2 regions of the Pedobacter sp. P26 genome follow, and region 2 is predicted to be linked to the other one. Evidence: riboswitches for the same ligand, from Rfam matches in the RefSeq annotation. Region 2 holds a riboswitch; the other holds the start of a gene.
The links. Region 2 has a riboswitch for cobalamin ahead of ACQ86H_RS13020 (TonB-dependent receptor plug domain-containing protein). Riboswitches for the same ligand answer to the same signal wherever they lie in the genome.
Positions count from the first base shown of each region.

Region 1: it holds a riboswitch for cobalamin, as region 2 does, so the genes downstream of both, ACQ86H_RS29100 (hypothetical protein) here and ACQ86H_RS13020 (TonB-dependent receptor plug domain-containing protein) in region 2, are expected to answer to the same signal.

Region 1 covers NZ_CP192574.1:6,233,176-6,240,955, forward strand. The annotation lists gene ACQ86H_RS29065 (CPBP family intramembrane glutamic endopeptidase) at 1-367, shown strand, start outside; gene ACQ86H_RS29070 (putative signal transducing protein) at 348-554, shown strand; gene ACQ86H_RS29075 (phosphatidate cytidylyltransferase) at 597-1,406, shown strand; gene ACQ86H_RS29080 (class I SAM-dependent methyltransferase) at 1,453-2,001, opposite strand; gene ACQ86H_RS29085 (hypothetical protein) at 1,997-2,131, opposite strand; gene ACQ86H_RS29090 (acyl-CoA thioesterase) at 2,172-2,558, opposite strand; gene metE (5-methyltetrahydropteroyltriglutamate--homocysteine S-methyltransferase) at 2,795-4,789, opposite strand; gene ACQ86H_RS29100 (hypothetical protein) at 4,731-5,126, opposite strand; cobalamin riboswitch at 5,322-5,527, opposite strand; gene ACQ86H_RS29105 (M14 family zinc carboxypeptidase) at 5,655-6,293, shown strand; gene ACQ86H_RS29110 (peptidase) at 6,287-7,780, shown strand, end outside.
Region 2 covers NZ_CP192574.1:2,801,720-2,809,499, forward strand. The annotation lists gene ACQ86H_RS13000 (TonB-dependent receptor) at 1-594, shown strand, start outside; gene ACQ86H_RS13005 (TonB-dependent receptor domain-containing protein) at 483-1,508, shown strand; gene ACQ86H_RS13010 (YncE family protein) at 1,528-2,391, shown strand; gene ACQ86H_RS13015 (PKD domain-containing protein) at 2,648-3,769, shown strand; cobalamin riboswitch at 3,860-4,052, shown strand; gene ACQ86H_RS13020 (TonB-dependent receptor plug domain-containing protein) at 4,163-6,013, shown strand; gene ACQ86H_RS13025 (DUF6580 family putative transport protein) at 6,053-6,640, shown strand; gene ACQ86H_RS13030 (ABC transporter substrate-binding protein) at 6,771-7,703, shown strand; gene ACQ86H_RS13035 (SIR2 family NAD-dependent protein deacylase) at 7,728-7,780, shown strand, end outside.

The DNA of each region.
Region 1 (7,780 bases), 2.9 Mb from region 2:
TGGGCTACAGGGTTCGTTGCAAAAAATGTTAGGCAATCCTCACATTGCCATTTGGAGTGCGGCCATTATTTTCAGTGCGATCCATTTCCAGTTTTATGGATTTTTGCCGCGCATGTTACTGGGTGCAGGTTTTGGCTATCTGTATTATTATAGCGGAAGTATCTGGTATGCCATGCTGGCGCACTTTTTAAACAATGCTTATGCGGTTTGTGCGGCTTTTTATATGCAAAAACACCATATACCGCTCGATAAAGCTGATGAACCTATTGGTTTTCCATGGTATGGCTATTTAATTAGTGCAATAATTACCATAGCTTTGTTTAAATTTTTTAAAGATAACGCAACACGTGAGCGAAAATTGGGTTAAAGTATATACCACCAGCGATGCCTTTGCGGCAGAGGTATTAAAACAGGGATTAACAGAAGCTGGCATCCCGGCGGTAACAATAAATAAACAGCTCTCAGCTTATAATATTGGCGAAATAAATGTTTTGGTAAATAAGATCGATTTCGATAAGGCCATAGAATATATCGTTGAAAACGAAATTGAATAGTGATAATGACCTTAAACCTTACACCCTTTACCTCTACCTAAAATGAAAACCAGGGCAATAACCGCTTTCTTTTTTACCATTGTAATGCTTGGCTCTATCCTTTTGGGGAGTTATACATTTACCCTATTTTACCTTGTTTTAAGCGTTTTATCTTTATTCGAGTTTTATAAGTTGATTAAAAATTCTGGCATCAGGCCACACCGGAATATTGGTTTGGCTGCCGGATCTTTGATATTCTTAATGGCTGCAGGTTTACATTACTTAAAATATGATGTGAAATACCTTTTGCTTTGTATTCCTTTGATTTTCTCGGTTTTTATTACAGAGCTATATAAGAAAAACAAGATTCCGTTTGCCAATATTTCTTACACATTTGTGGGTTTTGTTTATGTAACGATTCCTTTTTGTTTTTTTCACGCACTCGGCTTCTTAAAAAACTGGAACGAATATAACTTCCATTTTCCCCTGGCCTTTTTATTAATGCTTTGGGCAAATGATACGGGGGCCTATCTTTTTGGTGTAAAATACGGTAAACGAAAACTTTTTGAACGCCATTCGCCAAAGAAAAGCTGGGAAGGTTTTTTTGGAGGGATGTTTACCAGCGTGTTGGTTGCTTTTGGCCTTTCATTCTGGTTTACAGAAAGTCCGGCATGGGTATGGGCAGGTATGGCCTTATTAATTGCAAATTTTGGGACGCTGGGTGACCTGGTAGAATCGATGCTTAAACGCAGTCTCGATGCAAAGGACAGCGGCGGATTATTACCAGGGCATGGTGGTTTGTTAGACCGTTTTGATGGATTGTTATTGGCTGCACCGGTGGTTTATGCCTATTTGTATCTGATTTTGTATTAAATGTTTATTTTACCATAACTACAAAAGCACAAAGAAGTACTGGTTTTTATGCCAGAGCATCAATAAAAGCCACTACAACGTAATATTCTCTTTCTACCTGCTCACCTGTTTTACTCTGTACCTGTTCTAATTTTTTAAGGGTATTTTTAATTTGGAAGCCAGCACTTGCCAATAACTCCTGTACTTTTTCTACCTCATAAAGCGTAAAGCCATAAGCAGTAAAAGGAAGATTTTGCATAAATTTTTTATCTGCAAAGCATAAAGCAAAAATTCCATTTGGCTTTAAAACCCGCTTAATTTCGTTAAGGTATTTACCTGGATTGCTCCAGAAATAAATGGTATTGACGGTAAAAATTTTATCGAACTGATTATTTTCAAAAGGTAGCGTAGCTCCATCCGTTAACTCAAAATGGACAATGCCTTTATCAACAAAATCCTGATTGATTTTTTCTGCTTCGACAATAATTGTTTCTGAAATATCTGCGCCATAATACTTTAGATTTTCCGCTTTTGATAATAATTGGGCAATATGCCCACCATTACCATGGCCGATTTCTAAAACAATATCGTGGTTTTGAAGATTTAATGCATCAATGGGCCGAGCTGGTCATTCCAAGATTACTGGCATGCATCATTTCCCCTGTTTTAATGCCTTGTTCGCCTTCTGGGCAGCTTAATTGTTTCGCAATATTTTTTAAATCTTCTTCTGAATGTTGATGCTCCATGATCAAATTTAAAGATTTAAACCTGATGATTTTTATACCATTATTTGATTACCTGTACCGGTTTTTTGTTTTCATCAATGGCTACAAAAGTAAAATCGCCATGTACGGCCAGTTCTCTTCCTTCGGCATACATCTGCTCAATATATATTTCTACATTAACTTTTAAACTGGTATTTCCTACATGATTAACCTTACCAATAAGTTCTACGATAGTACCTGCGGGAATTGGTTTTTTAAAATCTATCCTATCGCTGCTTACCGTTACCATGATCTGGCGGCTAAAACGCGTGGCGGTAATAAAAGCAACTTCGTCCATTAAATGCATGGCGGTACCGCCAAAAAGTGTATCATAATGGTTGGTTGTATTTGGGAAAACGGCTTTAAAAATACTGGTTTTTGAATTTTCTATTCTTTCTTCTAAGGTCATGGGGGTAAATATATGAGGAGTAAAAAGCTTTGACAACTTTCTGATTAGAAAGTTGTCAAAGTAAGTGGATTGCCATAGAGAAAAAGGATAGCACATAAACAAACTGTACCTGTCATATCTCTTTCAATGCTATTAAGTTATTTCACGATAAGGGTCTTCGACAAGCTCACACTGACACAATTGGTGAATGTTTAACTTAAGAGTATTTGTTTCTCAGTGGCAAAAAATAAGGCGAATTAATTTACCTGAAATTCTGCTGATAATACCTCTTCAGCTTTACGCATCTCTTTTGCCGCTTCAACCATTTCGATCAGCGCTTTTTTGGTTTCATCCCATCCGCGGGTTTTTAAGCCACAGTCAGGGTTTACCCAAAGTTGATCTGAAGGAATAACCGCTTTGGCTTTTTTGAGCAACTGAACCATTTCTTCGCGTTTCGGAACCCTTGGTGAGTGGATATCGTACACACCTGGACCGATTTCGTTTGGATATTTAAAATCGGCAAAAGCGTCCAATAGTTCCATTTGCGAACGTGAAGTTTCGATCGTGATTACATCGGCGTCCATATCGGCAATATTCTGGATGATATCGTTAAACTCCGAGTAACACATGTGTGTGTGGATCTGGGTATCGTCTTTTACGCCACTGGCTGATATTTTAAAAGCTTTAACCGCCCAGTTCAGGTAATTTTGCCAATCCGCCTTGCGCAAAGGTAAACCCTCTCTAATGGCCGGTTCATCAATCTGGATGATTTTAATACCCGCATTTTCCAGGTCGCAAACTTCATCGCGGATGGCCAATGCAATTTGTGTACAGGTTTCAGAACGGGGCTGATCGTTACGTACAAACGACCACTGTAAAATAGTTACCGGACCCGTTAACATGCCTTTCATGTATCTTGAGGTAAGCGATTGCGCGTAAGCGGTCCACTTCACCGTCATAGGTTCAGGGCGCGAAACATCACCAAAAATGATCGGCGGTTTTACACAGCGTGATCCATAACTCTGCACCCAACCGTTTTTAGAGAAAGCGAAACCGTCTAATTGCTCACCAAAGTATTCAACCATGTCGTTCCGTTCAAACTCACCATGTACGAGTACATCCAGATCGATTTCTTCCTGCCATTTTACCGCGTTTTTGGTCTCCTGGGCAATTAGATTATCATATTCTTCAACAGTAAAAGTTCCGTTTTTAAGCTTAGCTCTCCAGCTTCTTACTTCTGCTGTTTGTGGGAATGATCCAATTGTTGTAGTGGCATAAAAGGGTAGATTAAGCTCCTGTTGTTTGATTTTTCTGGCAGAAAATGGACTCAAACGTTCTGCATCCTGCTCCTTTAAAGCCAACACGCGCTCTTTTACTGCCGGATTATGGATGATTTTAGAAACTTTCCGGTTAGCAATTGCAATCTTATTTTCTTCGAGTTTTTGCAGGGTAGATGCAGGACTTTCGTTGTTGATCAGTTTTTTTAAGGTTGCCAGCTCTGCAACTTTTTGTTTCGCATAGGCCAGCCATTCTTTAATTTCTGCCGATAAATTTTTCTCATTGGTTTCATTATCCAGATCAACCGGTGAGTGGATTAATGAGCAGGATGGTGCAATCCATACTTTATCCAATCCTCGTTTTTCTACCGCCTGATTGATGATGGAAACAGATTTTTCGAAATCGTTTTTCCAGATATTTCGTCCGTCTACCAAACCTAAAGAAAGAATGGTTTCGTTTTTTAAAGAAGCTAAAACGTCGTTTAACTGATCTTCTGCACGTACCAGATCGATATGTAAAACATTTACAGGCAATGAAGTAGTTAAAGCAAGATTGTTGCCTAAACCTTCGAAATAAGTCGCTAAAACGATCTTTAACCTTGGGAAAGCTTTTCTAATTTCCTTATAAACATACTCATAAGCTTTTTTGTCTTTTTCAGTTAAATCTAATGTCAAAAACGGCTCATCAAACTGAATATATTCTACATCCAAAGCATCTAAGCGAGATAAAATCTCGATATAAACCGGAAGCAGGTTTTTAATCAGGTCGATCTTTTCAAATCCGGCTTCTTTTTCCTTGCCCAATAAGAGATAGGAAACAGGACCAATTAGAACAGGTTTGGTAATAATACCCAGTTGTTTCGCCTCGTAAAACTCATCGATAATTTTGGTTGAGAAAAGTTTAAAAGGCTGATCTTTATAAAACTCCGGTACAATATAATGGTAATTGGTATCGAACCATTTGGTCATTTCCATTGCTACCACATCCAATCCTTCTTTTGGTAGCCCCTTGCCATGGCGAAATAAAGATCAAGCTCTTCATTCCCTTTTTTAGGATCACTTCGTTATACCTTTTCGGGATGGCCCCAAAAGTTAAGGAATGATCGAGTACGTGGTCGTAAAAAGAAAAATCGTTTGATGGAATCACATCAATGCCGGCTTCTTTTTGAAGTTTCCAGTTTTCGTGGCGAATGTTTTTGCCCACCTGAAGTACATTTTTGTACCCCGTTTTATCTGCCCAGTAATTTTCGCAGATTTTCTTTAATTCTCGTTGACTACCTATTCGCGGATAGCCCAGATTTTGCGTTAGCATCTCTTTTAAAGATTAAGTAAATAAATCGTTTAAAAGCTCAGAACTGTATTTTTGAATACTTCTCCGTAAAAAATATAAAGGAAAGGTTATGGCACAGCCTGCCCGCTTATCAGCAAAAAGCTTAAAGCAAGCATATAAAATTTTAATTTTATGGTGTACAATCAGACCTGACCAATTACTTTATAACGCGAAAGTACCGTCAATTCAATATAGGCAGGTCTCCTGACTTATTCCCGATCTTATCGCCTTCCCATACCTAAATGGTACAGTGGCATGAATGATAAGACCGTTGTCTTTTTGGTAAAAGACAGAATTTACAGTTGCGCGACAGCTCGTGATTTGCACACGATTCCCTATTAATCCCGGGTGTAATTCCGGGAACCTGTATCGGTTGATGAAAAATAAAGTTAAGAACTTACATCAGTACAAATGTATGGATTAGGATTTGAAACTTGTAACAAATTTACAGCAAGCCATTTTAGGTGCCGATTCTCTATTATATTTGGTTACCTAACTAAACTACTTATTATGATAAAAAACTCCTTTAAAGGGCTTTGCATTGCTTTTTTAATGATAAATAGCTATGCAGTGCTGGCGCAGGAGGTACCAACGCCAAAATCTCATTTCGGTTTTGATATCGGCGACGATTATCAATTGGCCAATTATACCCAAACAGAAGCCTACTTTAAAAAGCTTGCGGCAGCTTCTAACCGTGTTAAACTGGTTGATATCGGTAAAACCGAAGAAGGCAGAAGTCAATATATGTTGATTGTTTCTTCACCTGAAAACCTGAAAAAATTAGATCGTTATAAAGAAATTTCACAACAACTGGCCCATGCTGAAATTACTCCTGAGCAGGCAAAAGCATTTGCACAGGAAGGAAAAGCAGTCGTTTGGATAGACGGAGGCCTTCATGCAAACGAGGTAGTTGGTGCCCATCAATTGATCGAAACAGTATACGAATTTGCTTCAAGAAAAGATGCGGAGACCTTACGCATTTTAGATAATGTAATCATCTTATTTACACATGCTAATCCGGATGGGCAGGAGCTGGTGAGCAATTGGTACATGAGGGATAAAGATCCAAAAAAAGAACAACCTCAGGACTTCCTGTTTTGTACGAGAAATATGCCGGGCATGATAATAACCGTGATTTCTTTATGTTAAACCTTAAAGAAACACAAAATATCGGTCGTCAGCTTTTTGTAGAGTGGATCCCTCAGATTATGTATAACCACCATCAGGCTGGTCCGGCGGGAACGGTTGTTGCTGGTCCGCCCTACCGCGACCCATTTAATTATGTTTTCGATCCCATCATATTAACCAGTTTGGATGCAGTTGGTGCGGCCATGCACAACAGGATGAACGTAGAAAACAAGCCGGGTTATACGCAGCGGGGAGGATCGGTTTATTCTACCTGGTACAATGGCGGATTAAGGACCACCACTTATTTTCATAACATGGTTGGACTTTTGACCGAAATTATCGGGAATCCTACCCCATCCGAAATTCCTTTGGTTCCTTCCCGTTTGTTGCCGAGCGGAGATTCGCCAAACCCGGTTACGCCGGGAAAATGGTACTTTAAAAACTCTATCGATTATTCGGTTTCGTTAAACTATGCAGTTTTAGGTTATGCACAGCGCTACCGCGACGAATTATTATACAACATTTACCAGATGGGCCGAAATTCCATTGAGCGGGGCAAAAAAGATACCTGGTCCTTCTCTCCAAAGAAAATTGAAGCCATTAACAACGCTGCAAAAGGTGAAAAAATTGGCCCTATTATTGGTGGAGATGCTGATTTTAAATCAAGAATGCAGATTAGTATGAAAGCTTTTGACACGGTGATGAAAGCGCCTGCAAACCGTGATCCACGGGGTTATATTTTATCTGCAGATCAGCCCGATTTTAACTCTGCCATTAAGTTTTTAAATGCATTGATTAGAACGGGCATTGTGGTACAAAAAGCAACAGTTACATTTACCGTTGCAGGGAAAAATTACCCTGCAGGGAGCTACGTGGTCAAAACCGATCAGGCTTTCCGTCCACATGTTTTGGATATGTTTGAGCCACAGGATCACCCAAATGATTTCAAATACGAAGGTGGTGCACCAATTCCACCTTATGATGCCGCTGGCTGGACTTTGGCTTATCTGATGGATGTGAAATTTGACCGCATTCTGGATGATTTTTCAGGTCCGTTTGAGAAAAATCCTTACGGAGAATTATTAAAGCCAGAAAATAAATTGCCAAATGGATCGGGTTATGTGTTAAGTGCTGCACAAAATGATTCTTACACTACAGTTAATGATTTATTAAAGAACAAAGTTGAGGTTTACCGTTCTTCCGAAAATGGCGATTTTTATGTTTCTTCAGCTGGAAAATCAGTGTTGGAAAAAGCAAACATCAAATTAAAAACAGCATCGGCTCCGAAAAATAAAATCAAGATATCTACAGCGAGAATTGCCCTTTGGGATACTTATGGAGGCTCGATGGCTTCGGGTTGGGTTAGGTTTTTAATGGAACAGTACCACTATAATGCCACAGTAATTTATCCGCAGGATATTGATGCTGGCAATTTGAAATCTAAATACGATGTAATTGTTTTTGTAGGTGGCGCTATTCCATCGGTGCAGGGTGCAGGTGGGGGAAAC
Region 2 (7,780 bases):
AGTTCCGGGAAAAAGTATGGTTTTGGCGCTAGTTTTAAAACAGGTTCGTTTGGATTAATTAATCCCAATCTCAGTTATAAACAAAAAATCAGCAATAAAATCTCCTTCCTTATAGATGTGAGCTATTTAGAATCGAACGGGAAATATAGGTTCAGGTATAAAGAACTGGCTTATGATACGACCATTATCCGGAACAATAGCGATGTTAAATCGGCAAGAGCAGAAGCTACTTTGTTTGGATTATTACCTGATAGCAGTAAATGGAGCATTAAACTATATAACTACAATTCGGCCCGCGGACTGCCCGGAGCTATTGTTTCGAACAGGTTTACCTTTACGCAACGCCAATGTGATGATAATAGTTTTGTTCAGGCTTCGTACCAAAATAAAAAAGTGCACGCTACAATTTTATGTTCAACACGAAATATGCGTACAGTTTTATGCGTTACCTCGATCCGGAATTTAAAATACAAAATGGCTTTTTGGATAACCGCTATACCGAAACCGAATGGTACATTTCTGCAGCCAATCTGTATAAAATATCGAAAATCTGGGAGCTTTCCCTCGCCACAGACTACAGTTTACAAAGACTGAATGCCAATTTATACGATTTTGCTTACCCAAGCCGCAATACTGGTTTGGTGGTGTTGGCTAGTGCCATAAATTTAAACAGCTTAATCATTCAGGGCAATATTTTGGCAACCCTGATTGCAGAGCAAGTTAAGAATGGCGATCAGTCTGCCAACAGGCAAGAATATACACCGAGTTTAATGGCCTCGTGGCAACCTCTTCAAACCAAAGATTTCAGAATTCGCAGTTTTTACAAATCTATTTTCCGCATGCCAACTTTTAACGATCTGTACTATACATTTATTGGCAATACCAAACTCAAACCAGAATATACCAACCAGTACGATTTAGGTTTTACTTACGGACATACATCAAATGGTAAACGTTTGGCTTATTTATCTATTCAGGCTGATGCCTACTACAATCTGGTAAAAGATAAAATTGTGGCCATTCCGGGTAATAATTTAGGCCGGTGGACGATGGTTAACCTCGATCGCGTGCAGATTAAAGGTTTCGAAACGAATGTTCAAACTGTTTGGGATTTGGCTGCCCAGCTAAAGTTGAAAGCAAGTGCTAATTATACTTTCGAAAAGGCAGTAGATATTAGTGCAACAGCTTTTCGGTATGGTGATCAGATCCCTTACATTCCTGTTCACAGCGGATCTGCAAGGTTTGGCATTGACTATAAAAAGCTGGTGTTTAATTATAGCTACATCTACACCGGCGAAAGGTATAGTCAAAAAGCTAATATCGCGGCTAACTATGTCAAACCCTGGTATACGCACGACGTGTCCATTGGTGCAAATTTCGCGTACCAGCAAACCAGGTTCTTTTTCAATGCTGAAATCAATAATGTTTTTAACCAGTATTACGATGTGGTACTGAATTATCCGATGCCGGGACGAAACTACCGTTTTACTTTATCCACTAATTTTTAAACCAATTTAATATCACGATATGAAACATCAATTACAACAATTTTTTAAACTCACAGGATTATTGCTTTTAACTGCCCTTTCATTTGCCTGTAGAAAGGACACTCCTGTAGATGAAGATTCGGAGCAGGGGACCAAAACTCCATCATTGATGGTAAAAGGCTTATATGTTTTAAATGAAGGAAACTGGGGTTCTAACAAATCATCGTTAGATTATTATAGCTACGATGATGGTAAATATACCAGGAATATATTTGGTACCGCTAACCCAACTGTTACTTTAGGACTTGGTGATGTTGGTAACGACGTTAAAATTTATGGTGCCAAAATGTATGTGGTGGTAAACGGAAGTAATAAAGTTGAAATCCTGAACGCCAGCAATGCCAGGCAGGTAGCCAAATTGGATATCAATAACCCACGATATGTAACCTTCTATAAGAACTTTGCTTACATCACCTCTTACGATGGTTACGTAGCCATGGTTGATACCACTTCTTTAAGTACCATAAAAACTAAAATTATGGTAGGTAACCAACCCGAAGAAATGGCGGTTGTAGGCAATAAATTGTATGTGGCCAACTCGGGCGGTTATAACTATCCAAATTACGACAGAACGGTATCGGTAATTGATTTAACTACCAATACCGAAATAAAGAAGATTGATGTAGCCATTAATCTGCACCACTTAAAAGCCGATAAATATGGCGATGTTTATGTAACCTCAAGAGGTGATTATGCAGATGTAACCTCTTCTCTGTATGTAATCGATACTAAGACTGATGCCGTTAAAAAGAACTTCAATATTCCGGTAAGCGATTTTTGGATTAATGAAGATGATGCCTACCTTTTTCTTACAGCTACAGTACTTCAAAGTCAACATACGTAAAACTTAACGTAAAAGATGAAACGGTTGCGAGCAATAATTTTATCGCCGATGGCACAGAGGCTTCGATTACGCTTCCTTACGGTATTGCTGTAGATCCTACCTCGGGGGATGTTTTTGTGACCGATGCCAGAGATTATGTTACACCCGGCACCATTTACTGTTTTGATAAAGCAGGGAAAAAGAAGTTTACATTTACCACTGGCGACATTCCGGCACACATTACATTCTTATTTAAATAACATACAAAACACACAAAATGAAAAAATCAATAAGTTACGCCTTGCTTTTCTGCCTGTTCCTATTTAGTTGCAAAAAAGATAAGCAAATGGCTCCCGATGTAAATCTACTGATTAAGGCAGATGCTGTGCAGGCTAAAGTAGCCGTAGGAACCACTTTTAGTGCAGGTACAAATAACGGAAAAGCTTTTCAGCATGAATGGAAATTAGATGGTAAAGTAGTAAGCACTGTATATATCTTTAACTTTACGGCCGCTAAAGCTGGTACCTATATTTTAGCATATAAAGGTTACAACGAGGCTGGCGAATTTACACACACCTATACCATTACTGTTCCGGTTCCTGTGGTGGAGATTACCCCAACCAGCAGCAAATTTATTAGCCGGATATTAGATTATCTACCTGCACCGGGGCAGTTTGTGAACGAAACATTGGGTAAACCAGAACAGGCACAGAAATTAATTGGAAGCACCACTAATCTGATCTCTTTAGGAGGATTTGGTGGCTACATTATTTTTGGCTTTGATCATTCAGTAGTGAATAACACAGGTAACGATCTGGCCATTTATGGTAATCCATCAGGTGCACCATATCATTTTTCAGAGCCTGGCATTGTAATGGTTAGTCAGGATAGCAATGGTAATGGCCTTGCCGACGATGAATGGTATGAGCTTGCTGGAAGCGAGTATGCCAAAACGAGCACCATTAAAAATTATGAAATTACCTACACTAACCCTAAAGCATTTGCCAATGTAACCTGGAAAGATAACCAGGGAAATAGTGGCGAAGTAAAGGTTAACAATTTTCATAAGCATAATTTTTACCCTGAATTTGCTGCAAATCAGGAAAATATAACCTTTAAAGGAACTTTATTATCGCCATCAACAGGTAAAGTAGGTAGCATTATAATCAGTTCTCCTTTTGAATGGGGTTATACCGATAGCTATTCTACAGGCGATGATTACAAAACCAACTCATATAACAGTTTCGACTTATCATGGGCGGTTGATAAAAATGGAAGTAAAGTGGACCTAAAAACAATCGATTTCGTGAAAATTTACACCGGACAAAATGCCGATGCAGGTAGTTTAGGCGAAATTTCTACCGAAGTTAAAGGTGCGGTTGATTTAGGGATTAAATAAATTTTAACTATCTACCTATAAATAACATCCCAATATAAAGGTCTGCCTGATGCAGGCCTTTATCCTTTACATTTGTTGTACTCTTTTTATTACCTTTGCGGCACTTTTGGTTCCCGGCTTACACCGGGATTAAAAGGGAATACAGTGTAAATCTGTAACTGTCCCGCAGCTGTAAGCTCTGTAACGTTTTTCAATTCTTAAGTCACTGCCCAATTAACTACTGAGCGGGAAGACAGAAAAACCTGGAGTAAGTCAGAAGACCTGCCTTTAGTATTTAATTTCATAGCTTTCGGGGATTGAAGCTAGGATTGAGATATTAACGTTGTTCGTATTTTCATTTCCTTTTCTATCTGTTGGCTGTGGGCAAAACCACAATCAAATGAACAAAAAAGAATGCTAACTGTAGCCAGTTTAGGGCTAGCGCAGTTAATGATTGGCCAGTTGGCTAATGCTCAAACTCAAGACAGTTTGCAGCTTAAAGATGTTGTAATTTCTGCAACCAAAAACGATCAGAAACAATCGCAAACAGGTAAAGTGGTAACCATTATCAGCCGCGAAGTATTAGATCGCAGCAATGGCAAGTCATTACCTGATCTATTGAGCGAGCAGGCTGGTATTGTTATCAGTGGGGGGAATAGTAACCAGGGCAAGGACAAAAGTATATTTACAAGGGGCGCACTTAGTGGTTACACCCTGGTTCTTATCGATGGTATCGTACAGAACGATCCCGCAAGTATTAGCGGAACGTTCGATCTACGTCTTTTCTCAATCGATCAGATTGATCATATCGAAATCTTAAAAGGTGGCCAGTCTACCATTTACGGATCTGATGCCGTTGCAGGAGTAATCAATATTGTAACTAAAAAAGGTGGACCTAAAGGAAATACCATTTACGGCGTAGCCAGTGCCGGAAGCTTCGAAACTTACAAAGGAACGATCGGCTTAAATGGTGGTGTGGAAGGTTTTTCATACAACATCAATTATACCCATTTGAAAACCGATGGAATTTCTGAAGCTGCAGTACCACCAGGAAGTGCAGCTATATTTGATAAAGATGGTTTTAAAACTGATGGTTTAAACGCGAATTTCGGGATCAAACTCGACGAACATTTCTCCGTTAATCCTTTTCTGCGTTATTTCTATGGCGATTATAAAATAGATCAGGATGGATTTACTGATGGTTTACCTTCCAATAATTCTATTTTAAAACAGTTTAGTGCTGGCTTTAACTCCGAATATAAATTCAATACCGGTAAAATAACGCTAAATTATAGCCACCAAAGCAACTCGAATGATGTAAAATCTAGTTATGCAGGTTTTCCAAGTAATTTTTTAAACTTCGGTAAACTTAATGTGGTTGATCTATTCTACAACCAGAAACTGGGTAATAAATTGGATTTATTGGTGGGTATCGACAACAGAAAAATGAAATTGGTTACTGATACCAAAAACCCAACAACCAATATCTTCGCCGCTTACGGATCATTGTTTTTACATGATCTAAGCATTTTTAACCTCGAAGTAGGCGGACGTTACAACAAACATGATCAATATGGCGAAAACTCTACTTATTCGATTACCCCAAGCGTCAACATCATTAAAGAAGTGAAATTATTTGGAACAGTATCTACTGCATTCAAAGTTCCTACACTGAATATGTTGTTTGGTCAATATGGTGCCAATCTGGATCTGAAACCAGAAAGATCTCAAAATTATGAGGCTGGTATAAACTTAAACATTGCTGACGAGGCGTTTACTTTGCGCATTGCAGGTTTCAAACGCGATTTAACTGATGCCATTGTTTACACAACAGGTTATATAAATGAGGGTAACCAAAAATACAAAGGTTTTGAAGTCGAGCCAGCGGCAAAGTTTAGTGTTTTCAATATCAATGGTTATTATGCTTTTGTTGAAGGAAATACAGGAACAACCAACTTTTTAATCCGCAGACCAAAGCACACGTTCGGTATTAATGCAGGTTCACAGGCAACTGACAATTTATATGCAAGCGTTAACTTCCGTTATTTTGGCAAACGTTTCGATACCAATTTTATATCTTATTTAAATGAAGAGATGCCATCGTACAATTTGTTCAATGCGTATATAGAATATGCCCTGGCTAAAAAACGGGTGAAAGTATTTTTTGATGCCAAAAATATCCTGAACAAAAAATACACTGAAATTATTGGCTATAATACGCCTGGCTTTAACTTTAATACAGGTGTAAGTTTTAATATCCGCTAATAAAAATTTAACTTTGCTTAAATATTAACCAGAAGTAGCATGTCTCATTTAAAATTTAATCCACGTACTTTAATTTTGATGTTAATGATATTGGCAATAACGGCTTTACGTTTGCTGGTAACATTCAACTCTGATGAATTAAAGTTTGCCAATTTTTCATCAATAGGAGCGGTAGCTTTATTTGGAGGAGCATATTTTAAAGATCACCTCAAAGCATTCGCTTTTCCGTTATTGAGTTTATTTTTAAGTGATTTAGTGCTTTATACAACCATTTACAAACAGTATGTAGATATGCTTTTGGTTCAGGAACTTTGGACATACCTTGCAATTGCATTAATGGTTTTAGCCGGTCGTTTTTTATTAAAAAAAGTAAATATTGCCAGCTTGTTATTATCTACAATTGTAATCGTGTTTATACATTGGATAGTTAGTGACATTGGATCATGGTATAAAAACCCACTCTATACACAAAACATAAATGGCTTTATAGATTGTTTAATTAAAGCCATTCCATTCGAGATTAGATTTTTAGAAGGAACAGTGATTTACGCTGCATTACTTTTTGGAGCTTTCGAAATCCTGAAAGCAAAATATCCGGTATTAAAACTGCAAACACAAGAGTTTTAGAAATATCCATTGTTTTGTATAACACCAATAAGTGAAAACAACATAGAAATCCTCTTTTGATTCGATTCAAAAGAGGATTTTTTTTAATTTAGAACATTAATTCCATTTTACCTATTACATCTTACATCCAATGAAAGTTGTTTCCTTTTTACCTGCCGCTACCAAAATGATTTACGATATGGGCCTGCAAGAATACCTGCATGGCGTAACCTTCGAATGTCCTAAAGAGGCAGCAGATCAACCAAAAGTTGTCCGCTGTATACTCGAAGGTAAAAATTATTCAAGCATTGAAATCGATCGCATCTTTTCAGCTTCAAAAGCGCAGGGCAAAAGTTTGTATTGGGTAGATGATGAGCTATTAGAGAGTATTTCACCCGACGTGGTTTTTACACAGGATATATGTGAAGTTTGCAACATCGATACCGTTTGTACCGAAACCGCAGTAATGAAGCTAAGCAAAACACCTACGCTGGTTCCTTTATCACCAAATAACTTACAGGATGTATTCGAATGCGCTATTACCATTGCCAGAGCTTTGGGTAAGGAAGAAGTGGCTTTAAATTACCTTGCAACCCTGCAAAGGAAAACAGATTATATTTTAGATCAGCTTAGGGCTAACCGCGCACCATTAAAGAGGATCATGCTGATGGAATGGATCGAACCGATCTATAATTGCGGACATTGGATTCCTTTTCAGATTGTTGCTGCTGGTGGTGTTGATATGCTTTCGAACCCTGCGGGTGATTCGATTGTTACGCCATGGGAAAAGATTCTGAAGTATAATCCCGAAGTTTTAGTAATTGCCCCATGTGGCTTTGATCAAAAAAGAAGTCTCGAAGAAATGGTGTTGCTTACCTCGAAACCAGGATGGGGTAATCTGGAAGCAGTAAAAAATAATCAGGTTTATATTGCCGACTTTGATATGTTTACACAGCCAAGCATCGGTACTTTGGTAGAAGGTATTGAAGCTTTAGCTTGCATGTTCCATCCTGATATTTTTAAAGCAGATAAAAATATGGCTAAGAAGTTTATCAATTACGCACAATCACTACAATCAGTGTAATCTTTTAATCAGTGTAATCATTATATGAAATTAGTTGTGTTAACAGGGGCAGGAATCAGTGCCGAAAGCGGGTTAAA